2 linked regions of the Variovorax paradoxus genome follow. The protein of the gene in region 2 interacts with the protein of the main gene of each other region in a pairwise test. Links are inferred from orthologs where the notes say so. Each region holds a gene or a part of one and is shown on either strand. Other genes may lie near its edges.

Evidence for each region.
Region 1: the proteins of AACL56_RS07795 (region 2) and ndk interact in binary tests that used the Escherichia coli proteins (3 or more experiments, as listed by UniProt). The link is inferred for Variovorax paradoxus from one-to-one orthologs.

Annotation. Positions count from the first base shown.
Region 1 is NZ_LR743507.1:3,954,642-3,959,956, reverse strand. What follows is about bases 785-3,516. They hold ndk (nucleoside-diphosphate kinase), read left to right. Parts: upstream 785-1,803; coding sequence 1,804-2,229; downstream 2,230-3,516. Other genes in these bases: pilW (type IV pilus biogenesis/stability protein PilW), read left to right, coding at 3,404-3,516; rlmN (23S rRNA (adenine(2503)-C(2))-methyltransferase RlmN), read left to right, coding at 2,251-3,399; AACL56_RS18420 (pseudouridine synthase), read left to right, coding at 785-1,651. Also shown: more of AACL56_RS18420, read left to right, coding at 1-784; more of pilW, read left to right, coding at 3,517-4,258; AACL56_RS18400 (helix-turn-helix domain-containing protein), read left to right, coding at 4,251-5,231; ispG (flavodoxin-dependent (E)-4-hydroxy-3-methylbut-2-enyl-diphosphate synthase), read left to right, coding at 5,231-5,315. UniProt on the Escherichia coli protein: Major role in the synthesis of nucleoside triphosphates other than ATP. The ATP gamma phosphate is transferred to the NDP beta phosphate via a ping-pong mechanism, using a phosphorylated active-site intermediate.
Region 2 is NZ_LR743507.1:1,747,025-1,752,377, forward strand. Bases 753-3,522 are described here. They hold AACL56_RS07795 (5-formyltetrahydrofolate cyclo-ligase), read left to right. Parts: upstream 753-1,713; coding sequence 1,714-2,331; downstream 2,332-3,522. Other genes in these bases: AACL56_RS07790 (lytic transglycosylase domain-containing protein), read right to left, coding at 753-1,614; AACL56_RS07800 (LysR substrate-binding domain-containing protein), read right to left, coding at 2,572-3,522. Outside these bases: more of AACL56_RS07790, read right to left, coding at 1-752; more of AACL56_RS07800, read right to left, coding at 3,523-3,555; AACL56_RS07805 (DUF2917 domain-containing protein), read left to right, coding at 3,727-4,044; AACL56_RS07810 (BLUF domain-containing protein), read right to left, coding at 4,126-4,530; AACL56_RS07815 (Crp/Fnr family transcriptional regulator), read left to right, coding at 4,620-5,353. UniProt on the Escherichia coli protein: Involved in the removal of 5-formyltetrahydrofolate.

The DNA of each region.
Region 1 (5,315 bases), 2.2 Mb from region 2 along the record:
GAAGCCGCGCGGTCCGCGCAAGAAGAAGGTGGTCTTGGACGAGGTCGTGGCCGCGCCCGAGGTGCAGCCGGCAGGTTCGGATGCGCCGGCAGCTGGAGAGCCGGCAGCTGTCGCTGCCGAGGTGCAGGCATCCGTCGTCATTGCGCAGTCCGAGGAAGGCGTTGCGCCGGTGGTGGCTCCGCAGCCCTCGCAGGCTGTCCGCAACGACGAGGACGACGACGAAGACGAGGACGAAGAAGAACCTGACGAGGAAGAAGACGACCTGGACCGCGCCCGCCGCGCCGCCGAGCGCGAGCAGCGCAATGCGTTGCCGCCCGAGCCGATCCGGTTCGCCGACGTCATTTCCGGCCAGTTCGATGCCGACGAAGAAAGCCCCGAGGTGCCGCCGCTGAAGCGCGTGCTGCTGCCGGAGGCCGATTCGCCCAAGCTGCACAAGGTGCTCGCGCAGGCCGGTCTCGGCTCGCGGCTTGAGATGGAGCAGCTGATCCTGCAGGGACGCATCTCGGTCAACAACGAGCCGGCTCATATCGGGCAGCGCATCCAGTTCGGTGATCAGGTCAAGATCAATGGCAAGCCGATCCGTTACCGGATTGCGCCCCCGCCGCCGCGCGTCATCGCGTACCACAAGCCCGTGGGCGAGGTCGTCACCCACGACGACCCGCAGAACCGTCCGACGGTGTTCCGAAAGCTGCCGCGGCTGCAGCAGGGCAAGTGGCAGTCGGTCGGCCGCCTCGACCTAAACACCGAAGGCCTGCTGCTTTTCAGCAGCTCCGGCGACCTGGCCAACCAGCTCATGCACCCGCGCTTCGGCCTCGAGCGCGAATACGCGGTGCGCGTGCTGGGCGCGCTCACCAGCGAGGAAAAGCAGAAGCTGCTCGACGGCGTGCGCCTCGACGACGGAATGGCGCAGTTCGGCACCATCGAGGACGGCGGCGGCGAAGGTTCCAACTGCTGGTACCGCGTGACCATTTCAGAAGGCCGCAATCGCGAGGTGCGCCGCCTGTTCGAGTCGGTAGGCCACGCGGTCAGCCGGCTGATCCGTATCCGCTACGGTGCGATGGTGCTGCCGCGCGGCCTGAAGCGCGGCGCGTGGATGGAGCTCGACGAGCGCGACATCCGTGCGCTGTTCCAGGCTTCGGGTGGTGCCGTGGGCCGCCCTGGTCCTCAGCAGCGCGGTCCGGGACAGGAGGGCGGCGGCAACGGCCGCAATGGGCGCAACAAGAAGCGCCGCGGCAACCGCAACGCGGCGGGCGGCCAGCCGCAGCAGCGCGACATGCGCGACGACGGAAGCCGCGAGGCGCCGATCCCGAATCCGCTGGGCGACGGTCGTCCTCCGCGCGGTGAGCGGGGTGAGCGGGGTGGGCGCGGCAATCGCGGCGGCGGCAACGGTGGCCCGCCGCAGGGCCAGGGCCGCCGCGGCAATGCGGGCGGCGGCAATCGTCAAGGCGGAAGCCGGCAAGGCGATGACCGCCAGCCGAGCGCATCCAACCAGCCCGACCCGATGAAGACCTCGTTGGGCTACATCGGCGCCGACAGCTTCTCGCGCCAGCGAAAGGAGCAGCGGAGCGGCCAGGGCCGCCGCGGAGGCGGCGGTGGATTCGGTGGCGGAGGCCAGGGCGGGCAAGGCGGCGGACGCCGCCGCGGTCGCTGAAAGCCTGCCGACGTGGCGCGGCCTTTGCGGGGTTTTCACCAATCCGCCAGGTCACGCCGGTTAAAATCAGAGGCTTTGTCGACACGTGACGCAACGGACCTGTTGCAGTTGTGACAAAACACTTCAAAATCAAAGCTCCAGGAAGCATTTCAATGGCCATCGAACGTACCCTTTCCATCATCAAGCCCGACGCAGTTGCCAAGAACGTGATCGGCAAGATCGTTTCCCGTTTCGAAGCTGCCGGCCTCAAGATCGTCGCCGCCAAGCTGGTGCACCTGTCGCGCAACGAAGCCGAACAGTTCTACGCCGTGCACAAGGAACGCCCCTTCTTCAAGGACCTCGTCGAGTTCATGATCTCGGGCCCCGTGTTCGTGCAAGTGCTCGAGGGCGACAACGCCATCGCCAAGAACCGTGACCTGATGGGCGCCACCGATCCCAAGAAGGCAGCCGCCGGCACCATCCGCGCCGACTTCGCCGACAGCATCGACGCCAACGCCGTTCACGGTTCGGACGCTCCCGAAACCGCAGCGAACGAAGTCGCCTTCTTCTTCGCCGGCCTCAACGTCTACGCACGCTGAAGTCGTATCTCGACCGATTCCATGACCACGGCCAATCTGCTCGATTTCGATCTCGAGGGGTTGGCTGCGTTCTGCGAAAAACTCGGCGAGAAGAAATTCCGCGCCACGCAGCTGTTCCGCTGGATCCACCAGCGTGGCGCGAGTGACTTCACCCAGATGACCGATCTGGCGAAGTCATTGCGAGAAAAGCTAGCGACCACCGCGCGCGTGGAGGCCCTGCCGGTCCTCACGCAGCACGAATCCAAGGACGGCACGATCAAGTGGCTGTTCGACGTCGGCGACGGCAACGCCGTCGAAGCCGTATTCATTCCCGAGGACGACCGCGGCACGCTTTGCGTGTCGTCCCAGGCCGGCTGTGCGGTCGGTTGCCGCTTCTGCTCCACGGGGCACCAGGGCTTCAGCCGCAATCTCAGCACGGGCGAGATCGTCGCCCAGTTGTGGTTTGCCGAGCATTTCCTGCGCAAGCACCTCCGCCGCGACGAACGCGTCATCTCCAACGTGGTGATGATGGGCATGGGCGAGCCGCTGCAGAACTACTCGGCGCTCGTGCCTGCGCTGCGGACCATGCTCGACGACAACGCCTACGGGCTGTCGCGCCGTCGCGTGACGGTGTCGACCTCCGGCGTGGTGCCGATGATCGATCGCCTGGGCGCCGATTGCGCAGTGGCCATGGCCGTTTCGCTGCATGCGCCCAACGACGCGCTGCGCGACGACCTCGTGCCGCTGAATCGCAAGTACCCGATTGCAGAACTGCTCGAGGCTTGCAAGCGCTACCTCGTGCATGCGCCGCGCGACTTCATCACCTTCGAGTACTGCATGCTCGATGGCGTCAACGACCAGCCCGAGCATGCCCGCCAACTGATCGAGCTGGTGCGCACGCACGACGTGTCGTGCAAGTTCAACCTGATTCCTTTCAACCCGTTCCCGGCGTCGGGCCTTCTGCGTTCGCCGCAGCCTCGCGTGCTGGCATTCGCAAAGATGCTGAGCGAAGCCGGGATCGTGACCACCGTGCGCAAGACGCGCGGTGACGATATCGACGCCGCATGCGGACAACTCGCCGGCGACGTCAAGGACCGCACCCGTGCGGCCGAGCGCATGGCCCAGCGCCGCGCTGCAGAGCGACCCATCGTTTTGCATCCGGTTCGCAAGACCGCACCCCAGGAGCATTGACAGAATGAGCATGGCCTTTCCGATGACGACCGTGAATGCGCAGCGGCTGCTTGCCGTGGGCCTTGCCGGCGTCGCCGTGGCGTTACTGCTCTCGGGCTGCGTGAACACGCGGACCACCACAACCTCCTTGGCCGACAGCAGTTCGAGCAAGGGTAACGAGATCGTGACCGAATCGGACGAGAGTTCGCGGCAGCGCCGCGCTCGCCTTCGCATGGAGCTCGCGTCCGGCTACTTCGAGCAAGGGCAGACGACGGTCGCGCTCGACGAGATCAAGCAGGCGCTGGCCGCTGATCCGAACAATGCCGATGCTTACAACCTGCGTGGCCTGGTCTACATGCGACTGGACGACGCCGGCCTTGCGGAAGACAGTTTCCGTCGCGCCATCGCCATCAATCCGCGCGACGCCAATGCGCGCCACAACTACGGCTGGCTGCTGTGCCAGCAGAACCGCTTTGGCGACGCTGCCACGCAGTTCAACGAAGCGCTCGCCGTGCCGAGCTATGCCGACCGCGCCAAGACGCTCATGACCCAAGGCGTGTGCCAGCTCAAGGCGGGCCAGCGCGTCGAGGCCGAGCGCAGCCTCATGCAGGCGTACGAGATCGACGCCGGCAATCCGGTGGTCGGCTTCAATCTCGCATCGGTGCTCGCCCAACGCGAAGAGTGGTCGCGTGCGCAGTTCTACATTCGCCGCGTCAACAACAGTTCCGCAGCCAGTGCCGAAACGCTCTGGCTCGGCATCAGGATCGAACGAAAGCTCAACAACCGCGAGGCCGCTGCGCAGTTGGGAGGCCAGTTGCAACGACGTTTCCCCCAATCGCGGGAGGCATCAGCGTACGAGCGCGGGAATTTCAATGATTGATCGGGTTTCGGAGTTCGGCACTTCCGTGGCACAGCCGCTAGAGGAAGGCGACATCACGCACAAGACGGCCGGCGACCTGCTTCGCGAGGCGCGCGAAGCCCACGGATTGCACATCGAGATGGTGGCGGCCGCGTTGAAGGTGCCGCCGCAGAAGTTGCTTGCGCTCGAGGCGGACGACATCGCCTCGCTGCCCGATCCGGTCTTTGCGCGCGCATTGGCCAGCAGCGTGTGCCGCGCACTGCGCATCGATCCGGCGCCGGTGCTGGCCAAGCTGCCCACGACACAGAAGGTGTCGCTTGCGGAGGCCGACCGCACGCTCAAGACAAACATCTCCTCGGGCACGCCGCGCTGGAGCGGCAGCAGCAGCCGGTCGAGCGGCCTGCCTTCGCGTACGTTGCTCACCGTGGTCCTCCTGTTGCTGGTGGGGGCCGGCGCGCTCTTCTGGCTTCCGCAGTCGGTGTTCGACCAGATCGGCGCCTCGGTGTCACGCCTGACGGCTCGCAGCAGCGCCGACGCCGGCTCGGCCGCCAACGACCCTGCGGCAAGCGCCCCGTCGAGCTCTTCCGGCGTCGTGGCCGAAACCGTTCCCGCGCAGATCGTGGCGCCGAGCGGTCCTGTGAGCACGAATGCTCCGGCTGCACCCATGGCATCCGCCATACCCGGCGGCGCCGCTGCCACTGCTGCGGCCCCATTGGCAGCGGCTTCCGCGCCGGTGGCTCCAGTCGCTGGAGGCAGCCAGCAACTCGTCTTCGTTGCACGCGAGGAATGCTGGATCACCGTGACGGAAGCCGGCGGCAAGCAACTGCTACGCCGCAGCCTGAAGGCCGGCGAAACGGTCGGCCTGTCGGGTACGCTGCCGTTGTCGGTCGTGGTGGGCCGTGCGTCCAGCGTCGACGTGCAGGTTCGCGGACAACCTTTCGATCTGAAGCCTGTCACCAAGGGTGGCGGCGTGGCGCGTTTCGAGGTGAAGTGATGACGGACGACAGCCTTCCCGTGCCCATCGAATCGGCCGCGCCCAAGGCGCGACGCTCGCGCCAGGCCCGCGTGGTCTGGGGCC
Region 2 (5,353 bases):
GGGCGAGAAGTCGGTCAGGCCGATCTTGCGGGCGGTCCAGCGCGCGGTGGCGGGCATGACCTGCATCAGGCCAGACGCGCCGACGCCCGAGCGCGCGTCCATGATGAAGCGGCTTTCCTGGCGGATCAGGCCATAGACGTAGGCCGGGTCGAGCCCGATGTCCTGGCTCTTGCGCAGCACGGTGTCGTGGAACGGCATCGGGAAGCGCTGCTCGACGTCGACCACGCCCTTGGTGCGCTCGCTGGTGTTGATGCAGCGGTCCCAGACCTCGCGCTGGCAGGCGAAGTCGGCCGCTGCGAGCAGCGCGCGGTCGTCCATGCCGCCCTTGTCGTGCAGGTTGGTGGCGTAGTTCCATTCGCGCGTGCCTTCGGGGCGCAGCCCGATGGCGATGGCGTACAGGCCGCGGGCCAGCGCCGGGTTGGCGCGCGCGGCGGCCTTTTCCTCGGGCGTGAGCGGCGCGGGCCGGGTGGCGGCCACGGTGCGCTGCCCGAGTTCCTCGAGCGCGAGCATCTCGTAGAAGCCGCGCGAGCCGGCAATGCTCTGGTAGAGATCGCGCGCCTGGGCGCGGCGCTCTTCGCTGCGTTCGGTGGCGAGCGCGCGGGCCTTCCAGTACACCCATGTCGGGTCGAGCTGGGCGGTCTCGCTCATGGCGTTGATGGCGGGCGCCACCTCCTTCCACTGGCCGGCGCGCAGCGCGGCGCGCACGCGCCAGCCGAGCATGTCGTCGGACAGGTCGCTGTTCTTCGTGACATTGCCGAAGTAGGTGCCGGCCTGCGGCCACAGCTTGAGCGCGGCCGCGCGGCCGATGGTGCCCCAGAGCCAGTTGCGCTCTTCGGCGGACAGCATCGGGCCCCACTTGCTGTCGAGCTGCGCGGCCGCCTGCTCGGGGTCGGCGATGGCGACCTTGATGAGCGCGAGCACCACCAGCTCCTTGCGCGACTTGGCGGCCACGAAGGCACGGCCGGTCAGGAACTTGGCCGAGCTGGCGTTGAGTTCCTCGAACAGCGGCAGCGCATCGGGCGCGGCAATGGTGATGGCGCCGCGCGCGGCCTGCGGACGGTTGGCCTCGATGGCAAGGCGGGCCTTCTTCCAGGCGTCGTTCGGCGACAGCAGCCGGGCCGCCACCATGCGGTCTGCGGCGGTGAGGCAGCCGTCGTCGGCTTCCTTCTGGCTGAACCAGTCGCGACGCACGTCGTCGGCCTGGGCCTGCGTGGCGGTGCCGGTGCGCAGCGTGTCGACCAGCACTGCGTAGCAGCGCACCTGCGCGTCGTCGCCCATGCGGAAGCCCGCCACTGCGGCCGAGAAGTTGTCCCAGTCGCGGCGCTGGCCGGTGAGCAGCAGCCAGTCGTTGCGCAGGCGGTCTTCCTGGTAGGTGCCCGGGTAGCGTGCGAAGAAGTCCTGCACTTCGCTGGGCGCGGCCTCCTGCAGGCGCGCCTTGAGTTCCCAGTAGGCGGCCCAAGGTTCCAGGGCATGGCCGCGTGCCTGCGGCAGCAGGGCCGTGAGGCGGCCCTTGTCGCCGCGCTGGAACGCCTGCTTCATCTGGACCAGCACGTCGTCGTTGGTGTTGGTCTGGGCGGCGGCGGGCTGCTGCGAGAGCAGTGCCGCGAGAGCCATGACAGCGGAAAAAACCAGTGCGGGTGCCGCGCTGCGCCGAAGGGTGCGCTGCGATGCGCGCTGGGGTGCCAAAATGCTTGGGAACTGCATCGGGGGATTATGGACAAGTCAAAGGATGCCGACACCTCGGCGACGGCGAGTTTTCTGAAGGATCAGCTGCGCAAGGCATTGGTCGAACAACGCCTGGCCATGCCCGACCGGCTGACACGCGCCGACCTTTTGCAGCGCGTGATGCGCATCTGGCTGGTCGGCCGGCCCGACACCGTGATCGGCGCCTACTGGCCGATCAAGGGCGAGTTCGATCCGTTGCCTGCATTGCACCGCTGGAAGGAAGACGGCGAACTCATGGAAGAGTCGCAGCGTCGCCGCATCGGACTGCCGGTGATCGACAAAGTTCACAAGACGCTGACCTTCCATGCCTGGTACCCGGGCTGCCAGATGGAAGAGGACGCCTACGGCATTCCCAAGCCCAAGGACACCGAGCTGATCGTGCCGACGCTGCTGTTCGTGCCCTGCGTGGGCTACAGCGCGGGCGGCTACCGGCTGGGCTACGGCGGCGGCTTCTACGACCGCACGCTGGCGGCGCTGGAGCCGCGGCCGTTCACGGTGGGACTGGGCTTCACCAACGGCTTGCTGGATGATTTCAAGCCCGAGGCGCACGACCTGCCGCTCGACGCGATCCTCAACGACAACGGCGTGGTCTGGCCACAGGCTTGACTCGCCACAGGCTTGGCTCGCCCCCAGGCTTCGCGCACTTCGTGTCGCTTCAACTTCCCCCTACCGGGGGCAACACCTGCGGCCCGGCAAAGCCGGTTCCGCGGTGTTCCTGACTCGCCCCCGTCTTCGCGCACTTCGTGTCGCTTCGCCTGCCCCCTCGCTGGGGGCAACAACTGCGGCCGGGAGCCGGTTCCGCGGTGTTCCTGGAAAGGGCCGCCGGGCCCTTTGCGGCGTCGGACTTCAGTCGATGTCGTCGACCGTGTCCGGATCGGGCACTTCGCCGATGGTCTCGCGGGTGGTGGCGGCCTGCAGTTGCAGCCAGTCGCAGAAGGCCCTGATCTCCGGGCGCAACGCGCTGCGCGGCCCCGCGATGAGCCAGTAGGCCATCGGTGAATCCATGCGGTGCTGCGGCAGCACCTCGACCAGATCGCCGTTGGCCAGGCTCTCGGCAATCAGCGAACTGCGCGCCAGCGTCACACCCTGTCCGGTGAGGGCGGCCTGCACCATCTGATAGGCGTAGTTGAAATAGAGCCAGCGCTTCGGCTGCGCGCGCTCCAGCCCGTTCACCTCGAACCAGCGCCGCCACGTCAACCACTCGAGGTGCGTGCGGTGCGCGTCCCCGGCTTCGATCAGCGTGAAGCGGGTGATGTCGGCGGGCGTCCTGATGGGCGGGTTGCTCTTCAGCAGCCAGGGGCTGGCCACCGGCGTCAGCGTTTCGCCGAACAGGCGCAGGGCGCCTGCCGACATGGTCTCGCGCGGACCGTAGCGCAGCGCGATGTCCACGTCGGCCACTTCGAGGTCGACCGCCACGTCGCTGGCGTCGATGCGGATGTCGATCTCGGGGTTGTCGCGCTGGAACGCCTCCAGCCGCGGGATGAGCCACATCGACGCGAACGACGCAAAGGTGGTCAGCGACACGCTCTGGCGCCCCGCGCTCTGGCGGATCTGCCGCACGGCCGTGTCGATGCGCGGCAGGGACTGCTGCACCGCCAGCAGCAGCAGCGCCCCGGCGCTGGTGAGTTCCACGGCCCGCGTGTGGCGCAGGAACAGCGACACGCCCACCTCTTCCTCCAGCGACTGGATCTGGCGGCTGACCGCCGACTGCGTCAGGGCCATCTCCTCGGCCGCGGCGCGGAAATTCAGGTGCCGCGCCACCGCCTCGAAGGCGCGCAGGTGGCCGGCCGAGATCGGGCGCGAGCGCAGATGGGTTTGCGAATGTTGCATGAGTATGACTTTGGGAGGTCGGGCGGCGATTTGCGCAATTGATGCGAAACCCGCATCAGTAGCCTACCTCGTTTTCATTGGACCACCGGTGCATGAGAAACGATCATTCATTCCCGAACTGCGCTATTGCCTCCTGTGAAGCGCTTCGGCAAAGCCCTAAGGAGTTTCATCATGTCCACCGCCGTCTGCACCACCGAATCGCTCTCGCCCCTGTCCGCAACCGTCCGCACCGCCGCAGTTCCGCCGGCCGTCCGCCGTGGCGCCTGGCAGATCGCTCCCGGCGAGGCGATGAGCCTGAAGGCGCGGTCGGCCAGCGTGTTGCGCGTGAAGCAGGGCCGGGTGTGGGTCACGCCCGACGCCACGCTCGCCAGCCCCAGCGAAGACCTGGTGCTCGCCCCCGGCGAATCGCTCCATGTGGCCGCGGGCCAGCGCATCGTGATGGAGGCGTGGGACGGCTACGGCGCGACCTACAGCTGGGACAACGCCTGATTGTTCTGCCTCCAGGAGCTGGAAAGGCGGCCACGGCCGCCTTTTTCTTTTTGAAGCTACTTTTCGCGTAACAGGTTGCCGTTACCCGTTGATGTCGAAGCTCGGCAGGAGCGCCAGGAAGTGCCGCAGCGCCGTCTCGCCTTCGAGCACGTGCACGCCGGCCATCAGGTCGGGCCCCTCGCTTTCGGCCAGCCCCATGCCGAAGCCGGTGTAGCGCCGCACCGCCAGGGGCGCCTGGTAGACCACGCGGATGTCGGTATGGCGCGGATCCTTCTCGATCTGCTGCATCAGCGCATCGACCGCCTCGCGCGGGCCCTCGAGGTGCTGGCAGAAGCGCTGGCCGTCGAACACCAGGAGTCCGGTGATGCCGCGTTCCACATTGCGGCCGCGGGCGCGGGTGGCGATCGAGCCGACCGTGTTCGGGGGCAGGTCCTGGGTGAGCGTGCTGCAGTAGAGGACTTCGTAGAGCGGGCGTTGTTCGGTCATGCGGCGCAGAAAAAAACGTGCGCAGTGTAGGTACCTCCCCCGCCGTCGCGAAATGTCAAAAGACACATTCCGTGCGCCTATAGTTACGCGTGAAATTCGAGGACTACCCTGCCGCGGCGCCTCCACCCCAGGGCGCCAATCCCTGCGACCAGTGCGCGTTGCGCCGGCTCGACGCGTTCCTGCCCTGCTCCGAGGAGGAGCTCAGGACGATCCAGTCGTTCCGCGTCGGCGCCCGCCGCGTCGAGGGCGGCGCCGCCATCGTCGAGGAGCACCGGCGCAGCCCGCAGCTCTTCACGCTCTATTCGGGCTGGGCCTTCCGCTTCAAGACGCTGAGCGACGGGCGGCGGCAGATCCTGAGCTTCCTGCTGCCCGGCGACTTCATCGGCCTGCAGGACGAATTCGCCGACGGCCAGACCCACGGCGTCGAGGCCATCACCGATGTCACGCTGTGCGCCTTCTCGCGCGACCGCCTCTGGGGCCTGTTCCACGCGCAGCCCAAGCTGGGATACGACATCACGTGGCTGGCCGCGCGCGAGGAGAAGCTGGTCGACGACAACCTCGTCTCAGCCGGCCGGCGCAATGCCGGCGAACGCGTGGCCATGCTGCTGATGCATCTCTACCGGCGTGCCGACCGCGTGGGCATGGTGCGCGACGGCTGGATCGAGTTTCCGTTCAACCAGCAACATATCGCCGATGCACTCGGGCTGTCGCTGGTACACACCAACAAGACGCTGCGGCGGCTGCAGCGCCTGGGGCTCTACAAGATCGACGACGGCTGGCTGCGCATCATGGAGCCGCATGCGCTCGAAACGCTGGGCGACTA